DNA from 4 places in the Salinicoccus sp. RF5 genome. Region 1 is predicted to be linked to each of the others. Evidence: riboswitches for the same ligand, from Rfam matches in the RefSeq annotation. Region 1 holds a riboswitch; each other region holds the start of a gene.
What was found. A riboswitch is a leader RNA that binds a small molecule or an ion and turns the genes downstream of it on or off. The one in region 1 is predicted to bind thiamine pyrophosphate.

Region 1 (4,131 bases):
GTGATTGCCTCCTTGTATTTGTATCATTACTGGTTATCCACTGTCGTTCTTTCCCGTTTGGGCGGCGCGTGAAACATCATGCAGCGGGGCTTCCCTCAATCATAGAGCACCGTAGTCTTACTCCTGCGTCTCCTGTGTATTGAAAGGGTTACGCCGCCGATGATCAGGATGGCTCCGATGACTTCCGTCACAAGCACACTGCTGCCGAGGACGAGGGCAGTCCCGAGCATCGCAACGAACGGTTCCATGTTCATGAGCAGCGAGGCATTCGCTGCGCCGACTTTCGGCATCTCACGGTTCCAGATCATATTGCTGATTCCGTGGACGATGATGCCGCTCAGCATGAGGAGGAGCCACATCGGCCAGGTGGATGAAGCGAGTCTGCCATAATCTGCTTCCGGGAGGAATGGAAGAAGGAACAGCAGACCTGAGAAGTTGGAGAGCAGTGTAAGCTGTATGGCATTGATATGCTGTGACAGCCATTGGATGAGGATCATGAATATGGCGAATGTCAGCATGGTGATTACTATGATGCCTTCCCCGAGTCCGAAAGTGAGGGCACTGCCGTCGAAAGTGCTGAGGGAGACGCCGGCGAAGGCGAGGAGTGCACCCAGCCAGAATTTCAATCCTCTGCGTTCCCCGAAGACTGGGATGGTCAGGATGGCTGTCATGATAGGGGCGACCGCGAGTATCAGTGCCGAAGTCACCGGACTTGCGGTTACGAGTCCGAGGAAGAACGTATACTGGTTCACAGCAATGCCAATGATGCCTGAAGATATGATCACCAGCCACACTTTGAGGGGGACCATGGGCATGTGGAAGTGCCGGGAAGCAAACAGCCACAGGAAAAGGTTGATGGCAATGAGGCGGATGACGGTGATGCTGTAGGGGTCGAAGTGGTCGACAAGCACCTTTCCGATGATGAAGTTGCTGCCCCAGATGATCACACAGAGCAGCAGGATGGGGTAGGTCCACCAGGATTTGTTCTTTGAAGGAAATTCATTTACAGGATCTTGCATGCATCTTCACCTCTGTCGAAATATCTGATCATCCATTATAGCAGACAGGCTGCAAAGCGGAGGACACGCCGCGTTTCATTTTATGGTATATTGGAAGTGTAAAAATGCTCCGGACTCACGCATCCTATTCGCAAAGGGGAATTGCCATGGACAGGATCAATCTGATTACACTCGGTGTAAAGGATATGTCAACTGCAGTCGACTTTTACCGCAAGCTTGGATTTGAAGCATCTCTTGTTGGCAGTGAAGAAGCACTGGAAATCGTATTTTTCAGAATGAAGGGTTCGAAGCTCTCACTCTATCCGTTGGAAAAACTGGCGGAGGAGACCGGACAGCCGGTGCCTGATGGCGGATTCAATGGTTTGACGCTCGCCTATAATGCGAAGTCCGAATCGGAAGTGGACCAGGTTCTCAAGACTGCCGGCAGAATCGGAGGGACGGTTGTGAAGGAAGCGGCCCCGACGGACTGGGGCGGCTATAGCGGCTACTTCACCGATCCAGACGGCCACTACTGGGAAGTGGCATATGGCGCGGACTGGGAATTCGACGATAACGACATGCTGATCATCTGATACAGAAAAAGGGGAACCCGGCCGGGTTCCCCTCTTCATATCGTCCTAGCTGTTCGACGGGCTGTTTGCTGAAATCGTGAATGTCATCGTCGTGTGGCTTCCCGCTTCCTGTACTTTTGTAAACGATGACTCCATGGCGCTGAAGATGTCCGGCACCGTCCCGTCGAGCCGCGTGGCGTAATGGGCTGGGCTCACCGTGACGCCGGCTTCCTTCGACAAGTCGATCTGTTCGTAGATTACATCCATGTAGTTGGTCGTATTCATCGGATAGAGGGCGAACTTGCATCCCGCCTTCTGCTGGATGTCTTTTGAAGGTGCATTCAACCGCTCCGGGGATGCCTCCACGTAGGCATCCCCTGAAGAATCACCCGGACAGCCGATGGAGAACGTTCCGCTCATCTCGACATGTTTCCCCGTCTTGGCTGCCTCAAGATAGATTCCCTGGACGACATCGAATACATGCTCGATCCGACCCCGCACACATGTCGAGACGTCATCCGTCTCCTTCCACACTTTCGATGTGTCGACCTGATCCAGTGCACCGAGGATCACTTCCGCGAAATCATCGCTCATCACACTCAAGTTGAACTGGCAGCCTGCAATCCGTTCTGTTCCGCATTCCTGTACCATAATCATGCCTCCAATGACTTTTATTGAAATGAAAAAGCTGCACTCCCGAGGGAATGCAGCGGATGTATGGAGTGGTGCGGACATACAATGCTGCACTTCCCCACGCTGGTGTTATCCAGATCGGGTGGTAAGGGTCCGGTATCTCCGTCTCAGCCTAAGGCGCCCCCAGTGCATCGGTATGCAGTTTTTCATTACAGTTACCATGATAGTGGATTGGGGCCTGGCGTGTAAAGCGGTATGGAGAGCGTCAGAGGAATCAGTCCCGGGATGTATATTCTGAAGTGGAAGCGCTTGAAGAGGCAGTGCTTTGGAGCGGGCCCTGCGCAAAGTGGTAGAATATAGGGGTGAGAGTAGAAAGGAGGGAGGATATGGCATATATCTCCCTTGTATTTCTGGATGTCATACTGCCGATCCTGATTCTGCTCGGCGTCGGTGTCATCCTCCAGAAGAAGTTCGAATTCCGTCTGCGTCCGATCGCGAATCTTGTCACCTACTGTTTCCTGCCGGCCGCGGTATTCCTGAACATATATGAAGCGGACATCGACTTTGAACTGCTGGGACAGCTCGCATTGTATCTGGTACTGTTCATTACTGCAATGATGGTGGTCGGTGAACTGCTGGCCCGGGGGCTCGGCCTTCGCGGAGGGGAGCGGACCGCGCTCAAGAACAGTGTCTCTCTGATGAACTCCGGCAACTACGGGCTGCCCGTCAGCCATCTCGTATTCAGTGCCAACCCGGTGGGTGTATCTGTGCAGATCATCGTACTCGTCGTCCAGAATCTGCTGACGTTCACATATGGCCTGTACAATCTGCGGTCCAATGCGAAATCCGTCGTGGAACTCTTCCGGGAACTGCTCCGGCTGCCGATCATCTATGCACTGGCGGCCGCGTTCATCCTGCAGGCAATTGACGTCGAACTGCCGAGTTTCATCAGCGTGCCTGTCGAGCAGCTCGCCGGCGGGTTCGCCGCCCTCGCGCTGCTCCTGCTCGGGATGCAGCTCGCACAGATTGAGATCCGTTCCTTCCACAAGGTCATCGCCTGGAGTGCACTCGGGCGGCTGGTCATCGGGCCCGCCGTCGCCCTGGCCATCATATTCATGCTCGGCATCGAAGGCGTCATCGCCCAGTCGCTGTTCATTGCGAGCGCGTTCCCGACCTCGAGGAATACTGCGACGCTTGCACTCGAATACGATGTCGAACCGGAACTCCATGCCCAGGTGGTCCTTTATTCCACGGTACTCAGCAGCATCACCGTGACATTCGTCATCTATCTGTCCATGCAGCTGTTCTAGATGGGGGCGGTTGGAGGGTTAACTGTCACTGAGTGTTCGGGTGAATGACAATTGAAAGGTCCAACTGCCTTAATTTAGACACACTTATCGTGTTTCAGTCATCTCTGGCTGAGGTATATGTATAGTGAATCAGATGGAGTCATCGAAAGGGGAAATGATTTTGGAACTTAAGGATAAAGTTGCGATTGTAACAGGTGGCGGATCAGGTATTGGTTTAGCTACAGCGAAGGCGTTCCTGGATAAAGGCGCGAAAGTCATTGTGGCTGATTACAATGAAGAGTCTGGTAAGAAAGCAGAAGAGAGCCTCAAACAATATGGGGATATCCTGTTTGAGAAAGTGGATGTCTCCGTTGAAGAGGATGTCAAAAACGTCGTTGCTCTCGCCGTTGAAAAGTTTGGACGACTGGATGTCATGTTCAACAATGCCGGAATCGGTGTTCAGGGCGAGACGCACAAGCTTTCCTATGAAGACTACAATAAGGTAATCAAAGTCAATCAGGACAGTGTATTCTTCGGTTCAAAATACGCGATCCCTGAAATGCAGAAGGTGGGCGGCGGTGCAATCATCAATACAGCCTCCATCCTCGGCAGTGTCGGCGAGCCGACAGCATTCGCGTA
Region 2 (4,131 bases), 390 kb from region 1:
GTTATGTCACATATAGGATATGAGCTCACCTTCCTCATTCTTCGAGGAACCTGGAAGCGGCAGCTCCGACATCTTCTGCCCATGCGATTGTGGAAATCAGGGATATACCATCGGCTCCGCTGTCCAGACAGGACTTGTAGTTTTTGTCGTCGATGCCCCCGATTGCGACCATCGGCATATCACCGATCAGCCGCCGCATTTCAACCAGACCCTCTACCCCGATTGCTGTGCCCGCATCAGCCTTTGAAGATGTCGTGAAGACAGGCCCGGTACCGATATAATCGACCTTTTCCAGGTTGCTCACTTCAAGTTCTTTCCGATCCCTTACAGACAGCCCGATGATCTTGTCATCGAAATAGCCAGGAAGGTCCGATACCGCCATGTCATCCTGACCGAGATGGATACCGTCGGCCTCCACCATTTCTGCCAGTTTCCAGTCGTCATTGACGATGAATGGCACATCGTACTCTTTGCACACCCTTTTAATGTCTGAAGCAAAACGGACCAGTGCATCCCCCTCGAGTGGATGCTGCCCCTTCTCCCTGAGCTGGAACATCGTGGCACCGCCTTCCAGCGCTTCACGTACGGTTTGAACCGCATCACCCCCAGCATCTTCGCTGCCGCAGATGAAATAGAGCCTGAGAAGTTCGCGATCCATCATAAACCTCCCACAATGCTGTCTTCAAGCAGAGTATCGTCATTCAGATATAATTCATCGATGAGACCCGCAATGAAGCTTCCCGGTGCCGGTATGGCGCACTTGCCGGCTGCAGCTTCGGCACAAAGATTGTAGTAGCTTACAGCATCCACAACCGCGTTCCTTTCGAAGGTGTCAGAAGTCCCGATGAATGCAGCCGTTATGGCACCGAGCAGACATCCTGATCCTGTAATCTTTCCCTGCAGGCCATGACCGTTCACCATCGTCGTCACACCATGCTCCGTCGCCAGTGCATCCTTCTCTCCAGTGACCAATGCCGGCACGCCATACTTCCGGTAGACAGCTTCGGCTATTTCTGCCGTGTTCGTCTTTTCAACGGAATCCACACCTTTCATGCGGCTTTCCGAACCGGATAGGGCCAGCATCTCACCAGCGTTCCCCTTGATGAGTGCCACTTTATGCCGGGCCAGCAGATCTTCGGTGACATCCACCCTGAAACGCGATGCACCGAAGCCGACCGGATCGAAAACGATGGGCACACCATTGTCATCCGCCGCCTCCATCATCTCATCCATCAGATGGACCTTTGCCCGGTCAGCTGTACCAATGTTGATCAGCAGTGCCGATGCTGCCTTCATCAGGTCCTCCGACTCTGTGATTTCGCCGCTCATGATGGGAGAGGCCCCGATCGCAAGCATCCCATTTGCAGTAAAATTCTTTACCACGTCATTTGTGATGCAGATGACGAGGGGATTCTCTTCTCTCATTCTTTCCAATCTATTCATGCAGTTCTTCCTCCCTGAAACTGAAGTGATTGACCGGCCCATTGCCCTTGCCAATGCCCGGACTGTTTCTGATGGCGGATGTAATATACTTTTTGGCCAGCCGGAAGCTCTCTTCAAGCGTCTTTCCTTTCGCAATTTCTGCCGTCATCACAGCAGAGAATGTACATCCTGTGCCATGGGTGTGCTGCGTTTCTATACGCGGTTCGCTCAAAATGACGGTATCATCCCGGGTGAAGAGATAATCCACTGCATCCCCCTGCAGATGGCCGCCCTTGATCGTCACACTGTGTGCACCGAGTTCCTCAAGGAAGATGCGTCCGACCTTTCTGATATCCACCTCACCCCCGATTTTATGGCCTGTAATCTTTTCGGCCTCATGGATGTTGGGCGTTACGGTCACGGATTTCGGAACCAGCGTGCTCCTCAGGAATTCGATGGTTTCCTCCTCCATCAGCGCATCACCGCTCGTGGCGATCATGACCGGGTCGATGACGAAGGGAATTTTGAAGTCCGCCACCATATTCGCAAGCACGACCATCATATCCACTGTTGCGACCATCCCACTCTTCATCGCGTGGGGCACCTCGTCACTCATTATGCTTTCAAGCTGTTTTTCCAGAAAGTCTGCAGGCACATTGAATACATCCTGTACGCCGGTGGTGTTCTGGGCGGTCAGGGACGTCACCGCCGCCATACCGTATACTCCCCTCGAATGAAAGGTCTTGCTGTCGGCCACCACCCCCGCACCGCCGGTGGAATCGGTTCCCGCGACAGTCAGGGCAATCGGCATTCTAGACATGGACACCCACCTCCATCCAGCGTTCCTTCGTGGCTGCCATGTTGAAATCATCACCATAGATCGCCTCGATGATGGGCTCCGCGTCATTCCTCAATTCTTCAGTCAGCATATAACCTCTCCTTATAGAATATAAAAACCCGTTTCCAGCGCAGGAAACGGGTTCAGTATGTAGACAGTCTATGCCGTACCAACCCACTTCCCTACGCTGGTATTAGCCAGATCAGGTCCAAGGGATCGGCCGAACGGCCGTCTCAGCAAAAAAGCACCCCTAGTGGTGTTTCTATTCAGTTGCCTCCAATGGTAGAGAATACTTTCTAAATTGTCAAATAAATCACCGCCGACTGAATAAGTGTCATTTCTGTAAATGTTATTGAACCCTGGTGTAATCCGTGCTAGTTTATTGATGGCAGCATTGCGCAAAGCAATGCGTTGTTACACCAGAAAACGATCAGGATGGTGCATGGATGAATGAAGATACAGACAGCAGAATAAAAACGCTGATGGAAATATTGATTGTTTCCACAAGACTCGGCCTGACCTCTTTCGGTGGGCCGATTGCGCATTTGGGCTACTTCCATGAAGAATACGTACGGAGGAGGAAATGGATGGATGAGGCGGCCTATGCCGACCTGGTGGCCCTATGCCAGTTCCTCCCTGGGCCTGCAAGCAGTCAGGTCGGCATCGGAATCGGTGTCGTCCGCGGTGGCTTGGTCGGGGGGCTGGTCTCCTTCCTCGGCTTCACCCTCCCCTCTGTAATCGCACTCATACTGTTTGCACTTATGCTCAATACTTATGGCTTCGAAGATGCAGGATGGATCGATGGAATGAAGGTTGTTGCAGTGGTCGTCGTGGCCCATGCGATCATCGGCATGGCACAGAAACTGACGCCTGATCTCGAGCGCAGGACCATCGCCCTGGGTGTGCTCGTCATCACTTTATTATGGCAGACCGCCTTTACGCAGGTAGGCGTCATTCTGCTTGCGGGGATAATCGGATTCATCCTTTACCGCAATCACTCGACAGATGACGGTGATACCGTTCACTTTCCTATTTCAAAGCGTGTGGGGTACGTATGTCTCTCCCTCTTTTTTGCACTGCTCGTTCTGCTTCCGGTCCTTCGTGAAGCGACCTCGAATCAGTGGATGGCAATGCTCGACAGCTTCTATCGTTCAGGTGCGCTCGTTTTCGGAGGCGGCCATGTGGTGCTGCCGCTTCTGGAACGGGAGTTCGTGCCCACAGGCTGGATGACGGCACAGGAATTCCTTGCAGGCTATGGTGCAGCTCAGGCCGTGCCCGGCCCGCTGTTCACCTTCGCCGCTTACCTCGGCACCATAATCAGTGGGTGGCAGGGAGGATTGTTTGCGGTATTTGCAATCTTCCTGCCGGCATTCCTGCTCATACTGGGAAGTCTGCCATTCTGGAATATGCTGCGCAGCAATCCAAACATAAAAGGTGCACTGACGGGCATCAATGCTGCGGTCGTCGGCATATTGATTTCAGCCCTATACAACCCGATATGGACGAGCAGCATCAATCAGACGGCCGATTTTGTTCTTGCCGCCATACTTTTCAGCATGCTTGTCCACTGGAAACTCCCGCCATGGGTGGTTGTATTGGCGGGTGCCGCAGGTGGCACGCTGATTGCCGTTCTATAGAGGATATAGGATGGTGTTTAACTGCATGTCAAAAATGGTAGAACAAACTGTATCATCATAATCTTTGCGCAAAGGAGTGCATGATCATGATAGAGCAGAATAAAGATCAGCAGGAACAGATGCGGCAGGAAGCCGAACTGAAGGCTGAAGAAGGCAAGAGCCAAAAGGAACAGATGAAGGAGAAGGCTCAGGCCAAGCAGCAGGATTTCAGGGACGAGAAGTCGAAAGTACAGG
Region 3 (4,131 bases), 150 kb from region 1:
TTCATTTCCTATTCCATTTTATGGTTCTTCCATATTATAATTAAAAGATGGCGATCTGTCATTACATACCAATACCAAAACAAAGTGGGTCTATCAAATCATGAAAAAGAAAATTTTTATCGGCATACTGCTGTTCCTCATCATTGTGCTTGTGGTCATCGGGGTATATATATACAACCTGTTCAATTCATTCGAGCAGGGGGTGAGCGATTCGTTCGAAGCGACGGACCGCGACCGTTCCGAGCTCCGGCTGGATGATATCGATCCGACGATGGACAGCTTCACAGTCCTGATCCTCGGCATCGACGAAAGTGAATCCCGCAAGGAGGAGGACGACCTGGAATCAGGCGACTTCCGTACGGATTCGATGATCCTTGCGACATTCGACAAGGATCAGGATGAAGTGAAACTCGTCAGCATCCCGCGGGATACATTGACGTACTTCCCTGAAGAGAACTATTTCGACAAGATTACACACGCCCACCGTGAAGGCGGTCCGGAAGCATCCATGCGCGCTGTGGAATCCCTTCTTAACGTACCGGTCGACCACTACGTCCGCGTCAACATGGCCGCCGTCGTGGATATGGTCGATGCGCTCGGGGGAGTGGAATTCGATGTGCCGTTCGACATGAACGAGCCGAATTCCATGGACCGTGGACGGATCAAGCTTGAAGAAGGCGTGCAGGAACTGAATGGTGAAGAGGCGCTCGCAGTCGTAAGGAGCCGTCGTGTGGATACCGACCTCGGACGCGGCCAGCGCCAGTTAGAGATGGTGGAGAAGATACTCGCAAAGGCGAAATCGACCGGTGCCCTCTCCAAGATCGATGACCTGATCGAGGTCGTTGCAGACAATACGAAGCATGACATGGAATCGAAGACGATACGCAGCCTTGCGGCCTACTACTCCTTCAACGACATCGATTTCAACACGACGCAGGTGCGCGGGGATGACTTCTGGAACCCAGGCAACGGTGCCTACTTCTACTGGGCGAACGAAGAGCATCTGTACGTGCTGTCGAAGACATTGCGCGATGTACTGAAGCTCGATGAACCGGATCCGTATGACCTCATCAATATCCGGCTGTCGGACCATATCGTGCCGTACCAGTTCGTGGACGACTACTACCTGAATGAGTTCGAACCTGAGGGAGAACCATACTTCGTGCAGGAGGGCTACGAAAGCCGGTTCGGTAACGGCTTCAACATCCAGGAGGACAACCCTGAGGACAGCATCGAAGGTGAAGAGAACCCTGAGGAGACGACCGGCGAGGAAGTGACAGGAGAACAGCCGATCCAGGAGGAAGCGACGGGCGAAATCCCAGGTGAGCAGACGACCGAAGAGGACAACTACTGGCCGCCGGAAGACGGCAACGGTTCTGACGGCATACAGGAGGAAAGCACAGAGCAGTTCAACTATGAAGAGGACACAGAGGAATACTATGAGGAGAACACCGGTGAATACTACGACAACGGCACTGGCAGCGCGGACTTGGACCGTGCACAAAATGAATACTAGGAGCGGATTGTGATGCGGAAGACGTATGACAAGGAGACGAACATCAACGAGATGTTCGACTTCCTGGAAGATCAGATCAAGCACAGCGGCGAGCCGAAGATCGAAGATACGTATTTCTATCAGAACCATGAGCACAAGGAGATGTACCAGTCGATCCGGGGCTACTTCAGCGAATCGCAGAAGAATCCGGAAGTCGATGCGGCGTGCTACATCATCGCCCTGCCGGACATCTACAAGCGGATCAACATATTCGAGCTCATCTTCCCGATGGATTGGATCAGGGAGGATGGCCGGCTATCCGAACCGTTCAAGCAGCTCAGACCCCATATCCAGTATCTAGCGCTCGCAGCGGCTGAAGCGAGCGGCATCAAGTTCAACACGAAGCCTGCCCTCTCACTCGGCCTCGAGTACTGGAACCTAGAGCAGTTGAAGATGTTCTGGCAGTTCACCGCCATCCGGCGCAAGAATGCAATGTAAGGAGGATTCCATGGAAATCAAAGTGGCTGACAACAACATCATGTACAACCAGTGCCTTGAAATCAGGAAACGCGTCTTCGTCGAGGAGCAGAACGTCCCGATGGACCGCGAAGTCGATGAATATGAAGACGTGGCGACGCACATCCTGCTCATCGATGACGAGCCGATCGGCACGGTCAGATACCGTCCGGCCTCAGAGGATATGATCAAGGTCGAACGCATGGCCGTCCTGCCCGAGGAGCGCGGCAGGAAGCTCGGTTTCAAGCTGATGGATTTCGTTCATGACCATGCCCGGGAGCATTGCTACAACCGCGCCAAGCTCGGGGCGCAGGTGCACGCTATCGAATTCTACAGGAAGCTCGGCTACACCGTCAGTTCCGATGAATTCGAAGATGCTGGCATTCCGCATGTGTATATGGAGAAGGCACTGTAGACAGTGATCGACACCTGGACGGCATCCTGCTGTCCGGGTGTTTTTAAATAACCGTTTGGACATGAAAAGTGTCCATGATATAATGGATGTGCAAAATGAATAGAAACAGCATAGGGGAGCCGTTACGGCTGAGAAGGTGAATACCTGACCCTTGGACCTGATCTGGATAATACCAGCGTAGGGAATGTGCAGATTATACGGCATCCGTATATCCTGCTGCAGCTCTTTGACGCCTCCAGATAAGGAAGGTGTTTTTTTATACCGTTTTTGCGGTATGGAAAGCACCCCATCTTGAGAGGAGATTTTATCATGAAGAAATTATTGTCCATCTTTATACCGGTACTGCTGCTCGCAGCATGCAGCGGCAACGGGGACGGCGGCCAAACAGAGGATGATGGGCTGACGGAAGTCACCTTCGTACTCGACTGGACGCCGAATACGAACCATACGGGCATCTACACAGCACAGGCGGAGGGCTACTACGAGGAAGCGGGACTTGATGTCGAGATCATCCTGCCGGGTGAAGCCGGTGCGGAACAGACCGTTGCGACGGGCAACGGGGACTTCGGCATCAGTGCCCAGGAGAACGTCACACAGGCACGCCTCCAGGACGTATCGATCGTTTCGCTGGCGGCCATCATACAGGATAATACATCCGTCTTGGCTTCACCTGAGGAATACGGACTCGAGACGCCGTCGGACCTCGAAGGGCACACATATGGCGGATACGGTTCACCGATCGAGGAGGAGACCATCGCGTCCATCATGCAGGCGGATGATGCTGACATCGAGAATGTCGACATCATCAACATCGGCGACACGGACTTCTTCACCGCCGTACAGCGCGATGTCGACTTTGCATGGATCTACTACGGCTGGACTGGCGTCGAGGCGGAACTGCGCGACTTCCCGCTCAACACGATCGACTTCACCGAGTATTCCGACGCACTCAACTTCTACACGCCCGTCCTGATCACGAACGAAGAGATGATCGAAAACGATGCCGAAACCGTCGAGGCATTCACAGAAGCGACGGCTGAAGGCTACCAGCTTGCGATGGACGACCCGGAAACGGCGGCACAGCATCTGCTCGATGCAGAACCGGATCTTGACGAAGAGCTCGTCATGGCAAGCCAGGAGTGGCTGACGGACGTCTACCAGGGGGATGCACCCTACTGGGGCCACCAGGAGCGCGACGTCTGGGAGAACTACATGAACTGGATGTATGAAAGCGGCCTGATCGAATCCGAACTCGACGTCGACCAGGCGTTCACGAACGAATACCTGCCCGGCGGAGAGTAAATTGGAGGAATAGCGAATGCGACGAATTTCATCATGGAGCGTGATTCCACCGCTCCTTGCGATACTGGCCATACTGGTGGTCTGGCAGCTGGCCGTCTCGCTCTTTGACATCCGGACCTGGATTCTGCCGAGCCCGTTACAGATCATACAGGAAGGCATGGAGATCTATCCGCGCCTGTTGAGCCATGGTCTCGCCACAATACAGATTGCGCTCGGGGGATTTGCTCTCGGCGTCGGTGTCGGGCTTCTGCTCGCCATACTGCTCCATCTGATGCCGCGGGCCAAGGAGAGCATCTATCCGCTGATGGTCCTCTCCCAGAATGTGCCCATCATCGCCCTGGCGCCGCTGCTCGTGCTGTGGTTCGGCTTCGGCACACTGCCGAAGATACTGATCATCACACTC
Region 4 (4,131 bases), 250 kb from region 1:
ACCGAAGAAGGACAGTGTGATGCCGCGCATCATGATGTGGATGCCGCGTACCGCACTTTCTTCGGTGACATGGATGATGCCGAACCGGAAGATCGTCGTCGTCCCTTCGCCGTAGAAAATCATATACAGGCTTGAAATGAAGCCGAAAAACAGGATGACGCCCGTCAGGAGTGCAATATAGATGTACTTCACACCACTCAATATGAAAAGCAGAATGAACATAATGACCGCCAGATGGAAAAGGTGGTTCGGGTTATGGATGAGGATGACGGTCAGGAACAGCGCGATGGCCACAAGGATCTTGACGAGGGGATTGACCTGGTCGGCGAATGTGCTGTACCGCTTCACCGCTTCAGGCATATCCATCCCCCCTTTCCACAAGTCGTCCGGCTTCAATCTTGAGGCGTCTCGAGGGATAACGCTTCATGATCTCCGCATCGTGGGTGATCATGATGACGCTCGTCCCCCGCTTCACCAGTTCGTGGATCATTATGAGCAGATTGAAGGCATGATGCTGATCCAGACCGAAAGTCGGTTCATCGAAAATGAGGACTTCCGGTACCCCGCCTGCTGCCGTTGCAACACTCAGGCGACGCTTCTGCCCGGTGGATATTTCGAGCGGATGCAGATGCGCCACATGCGAAAGTCCGAAGCGTTGAAGCAGCGCGCCGGTTTCCCGGCGTGCCGTCCTGTCATCATGGTGCATCTCCAGATTGATGAATACTTCATCGAACACACGATTTGTAATGAACTGAAGTTCCGGATTCTGGAAGACCGGATAGACCCTGCCGCGGAGATGGCGCGTCCGTCCGATCCGGTCGCCTCCAAAAAGCACCTTTCCTCCCGAAGGGATGAGCTTCATCAACGCGAGCAGCAGGCTCGACTTGCCCGACCCATTATCCCCTTCAAGTGTGATCCACTCGCCTTTTCCGATCCTCAGGATGTCTACCGTCAGAAGGTGCCTGCCTCCTCTCTTGATGGAGAGATTTTTTGCTTCCATCAATGTACTCGATTGAGGCGCAATTTTAGGGAGGCGCGGGGCCGCATCCCAAGAATGTGGATGCCATACGCCATATTGGTCAAGCAGCCGGCGGTGCACCTCCAACATCTCCGCAGGAGATGCAGAACATGCGATTCCGCCCGTGTCATCCATCAGTATCACCCGGTCGACCCTGTGCCATAGTGCTTCGACACGATGTTCGATGATGACGACCGTCAGCTCATCCCACATCGCCCTGACGGTGTCCCAGAGATGGCACGCCGATATGCCGTCCAACATGCTTGTCGGCTCATCGAGGAACAATGTGTCCGCCTGCTGGAGCAGTGCCGAGGCGATGGCGAGCTTCTGCTTCATTCCTCCGGAGAGTGTCTGTATGGCACGCTCAGGCGCCACATCAAGTCCGACCATGTCGAGCGCCTCCATGAACAGGGGCTTCATCTCTTCCTTTGCCACCTGTCTGTTCTCGAGTACAAAGGCGAGTTCCTCAGCAACCGTCGGCATCGTGAACTGGGAATCCGGGTCCTGGAAGGCGTACGCACTGGATTCGGGCAGTTCAAGTCTATCGGCCTTCATCGGTATCGTGATCGTATCCGGTATGAGCCCTCCGAGCACATTGAGCAACGTGCTCTTGCCGGAGCCGCTCGGCCCCACGATGAGCACCTTCTCACCTTTACCTATCTTCAGGTCGAGGCCGGTGAAGAGGGGTGACTCCGATTCCGGAAACTTCAGACGCAGCTTTTCCACTTCGATGCACATGGTCAAAGTCCTTCTTCAGCAGCATGTTTATTGCCGACGAGTTTCAGTACACCTGTCTCCTTCAGTGCACGATACAACAGGTGCGCGAGCCAGCCGGCGATGAGTGCACCACTCAGCACTCGGAAGCCGAACATCAGCAGCAGATTCCATGTCTCAAGCTGGCCGAGGTAGCCGTAGTACCAGTCGAGCGGGAATGTCGCAAGTGCAGCCGAAATGCCGGCTGTGACCGCCACCATAAGGGATGTGCTTTTGTATTTCACGAGGGCGAATATGATTTCGCATGCAAGGCCCTGGATGAGCCCATATACGATCAGCATGACATCGAACTGCAGCATGACGATCGTTTCTCCGGATGCCGCAGCAAATTCCGCAATCAGCGCCACGCCGGGCTTCCTTATGACGAGATAGGCGACCACTGCTGCGATGAACCACATGCCGTAAAGCAGCTGGTTCAGATGCAATCCAAGCGGTTCAAGCGCCGTATAGACGCCGCCCCATATCGAATAGACGAACGAGAATACGAGGGCGATGACGACCGTGATCAGCACATCGGTCAAGGTCAGCCCTTTTCTTTTTACCATTATAAAAGCCTCCATATAATATATTCCAAACTAAAAACACACCACTAGCGGAGTGGTGTGCATATTATATGTAAAATATGCCACTTCCCTACGCTAGTATGATCTAGATCAGGTGATAAGGGTAATTCTCAGTCCTTGCGGACACCCCTAGTGGTGGTTATTTATTCGGTTGGCTCCATCATAGTACACTTTCTGAATTTTGTGAAGTCATTTATTGTCGTCGACCATCTGATAATAGCGGCCGCGCTGTCTGACGAGTTCCTCTTCAGAACCGCTTTCGACCAGTTCACCGAGCTCCATGACGAAGATGCGATCCACGGCCTTTATCGTATTCAGCCTATGGGCGATGATGATGCTTGTCCGGTCCTTCATCAGCCGCTCGAGCGCCTCCTGAATCTTAAGCTCCGTCACCGTATCGATGCTGCTCGTCGCCTCGTCCAGGAGCAGTATCGCCGGATCCGTGATCAGGGCGCGGGCGATTGATATCAGCTGCTTCTGCCCCTGGGAGATGAAGCCTTCGTCGGCTTCCAGAACCGTGTCATAGCCCTCTTCCAGTGCAACGATGAAGTCGTGGGCGTTGGCAAGCTTCGCCGCCTCGACCACTTCCTCATCCGTCGCATCAAGTTTGCCGTAGCGGATGTTCTCGCGGATCGTCGATTCGAACAGGTAGGGATCCTGCAGGACGAACGCCGTCTGCGAACGGACGGTCGAACGGCTGTAGTCGAGGATGTTCTCCCCATCGATCCGGACCTCCCCGGAATCCGTTTCATAGAACCTGGCCAGCAGCTGCATGACGGTCGTCTTGCCGGCACCGGTCGCACCGATCAGGGCGACCGATTCGCCCGCATCGATCCTGAAGCTCAAGTTTCTGATGGTCGGGGTCTTCTGCGTCGGGTCATAGGAGAATGAGACATCATCGAATTCGATCTCACCCGCTATGGTCCTGCCGGTGATCTTCCCTTCATCCTTCTCCGGCTCGGAATCGATGATGCCGAATACGCGCTCCGCTCCGGCGATGGCCGAAAGCACCTGGTTGAACTGGTTGGAAAGATCGGCGAGCGGCCGGGTGAACTGACGTGCATATTCTGCAAACACGACGATGGTACCGATCGTGACGATACCGTCCGTATAGAAGACGAGCAGACCGCCGGCACCGGCCACAATCGTGAAGCTGACATTGTTCAGCATGTTCATCACTTTCGGGATGAAGCCGGCGTACAGGAATGCCCAGAAGGTGATGTCCCTGAGATTTCCCGCCTTTTCATTGAAGTTGCGGATCGCCGTCTCCTCCTGCGAGAAGACCTTGACGATCTCCTGCCCGGATACCATCTCTTCGATATATCCATTCAGTTCACCGGTCGCCCGCTGACGCTTTTTGTAGAGCGGTCCGGTGCGCCTGGTGATGAAGCCGACAGCGAATATCAGCACCGGGATGATCAGCACGGTGAGGAGTGTGAGCAGTGGACTCAGATAAAGCATGACGCTGATCGTACCGATCAGGGTGACGATGCTTGTCGTGAACTGGATGAATGATGTATTGAGCGTCTGTGAAATCGTTTCGATGTCATTGGTCATGCGGCTCATCAGCTCGCCGTGCTGCCGCTTGTCGTAGAATGATACCGGCAGCTTCTGCATGTGTGAAAACAGCCGGCTCCGCAGCTTATAGACCGTCCGCTGGGACAGCCCCACCATGAAGAAGGCTGCGGTATACTGCGTCGATGACAGCAGGATATAGACGACGAGCAGGAAGAGCAGTATGGTGGACAGTCCGTCCATCTCCCCGGGTATGAAGTA

Region 2: it holds a riboswitch for thiamine pyrophosphate, as region 1 does, so the genes downstream of both, thiD (bifunctional hydroxymethylpyrimidine kinase/phosphomethylpyrimidine kinase) here and LLU09_RS04455 (Ykof family thiamine-binding protein) in region 1, are expected to answer to the same signal.
Region 3: it holds a riboswitch for thiamine pyrophosphate, as region 1 does, so the genes downstream of both, LLU09_RS05190 (ABC transporter substrate-binding protein) here and LLU09_RS04455 (Ykof family thiamine-binding protein) in region 1, are expected to answer to the same signal.
Region 4: it holds a riboswitch for thiamine pyrophosphate, as region 1 does, so the genes downstream of both, LLU09_RS03265 (ECF transporter S component) here and LLU09_RS04455 (Ykof family thiamine-binding protein) in region 1, are expected to answer to the same signal.

Annotation. Positions count from the first base shown of each region.
Region 1 is NZ_JAJGRC010000001.1:842,762-846,892, reverse strand. Features, by position in the region: gene LLU09_RS04465 (DMT family transporter) at 96-1,019, opposite strand; gene LLU09_RS04460 (VOC family protein) at 1,166-1,591, shown strand; gene LLU09_RS04455 (Ykof family thiamine-binding protein) at 1,637-2,221, opposite strand; TPP riboswitch at 2,302-2,398, opposite strand; gene LLU09_RS04450 (AEC family transporter) at 2,590-3,513, shown strand; gene LLU09_RS04445 (SDR family NAD(P)-dependent oxidoreductase) at 3,674-4,131, shown strand, end outside.
Region 2 is NZ_JAJGRC010000001.1:453,404-457,534, forward strand. Features, by position in the region: gene thiE (thiamine phosphate synthase) at 35-658, opposite strand; gene thiM (hydroxyethylthiazole kinase) at 658-1,443, opposite strand; gene thiD (bifunctional hydroxymethylpyrimidine kinase/phosphomethylpyrimidine kinase) at 1,436-2,242, opposite strand; TPP riboswitch at 2,423-2,522, opposite strand; gene LLU09_RS02550 (chromate transporter) at 2,707-3,897, shown strand; gene LLU09_RS02555 (hypothetical protein) at 3,984-4,131, shown strand, end outside.
Region 3 is NZ_JAJGRC010000001.1:992,987-997,117, forward strand. Features, by position in the region: gene LLU09_RS05175 (LCP family protein) at 101-1,516, shown strand; gene LLU09_RS05180 (DUF2538 family protein) at 1,529-1,993, shown strand; gene LLU09_RS05185 (GNAT family N-acetyltransferase) at 2,004-2,426, shown strand; TPP riboswitch at 2,529-2,627, shown strand; gene LLU09_RS05190 (ABC transporter substrate-binding protein) at 2,736-3,728, shown strand; gene LLU09_RS05195 (ABC transporter permease) at 3,745-4,131, shown strand, end outside.
Region 4 is NZ_JAJGRC010000001.1:596,430-600,560, forward strand. Features, by position in the region: gene LLU09_RS03255 (energy-coupling factor transporter transmembrane component T family protein) at 1-360, opposite strand, end outside; gene LLU09_RS03260 (ABC transporter ATP-binding protein) at 353-1,756, opposite strand; gene LLU09_RS03265 (ECF transporter S component) at 1,759-2,337, opposite strand; TPP riboswitch at 2,406-2,496, opposite strand; gene LLU09_RS03270 (ABC transporter ATP-binding protein) at 2,545-4,131, opposite strand, start outside.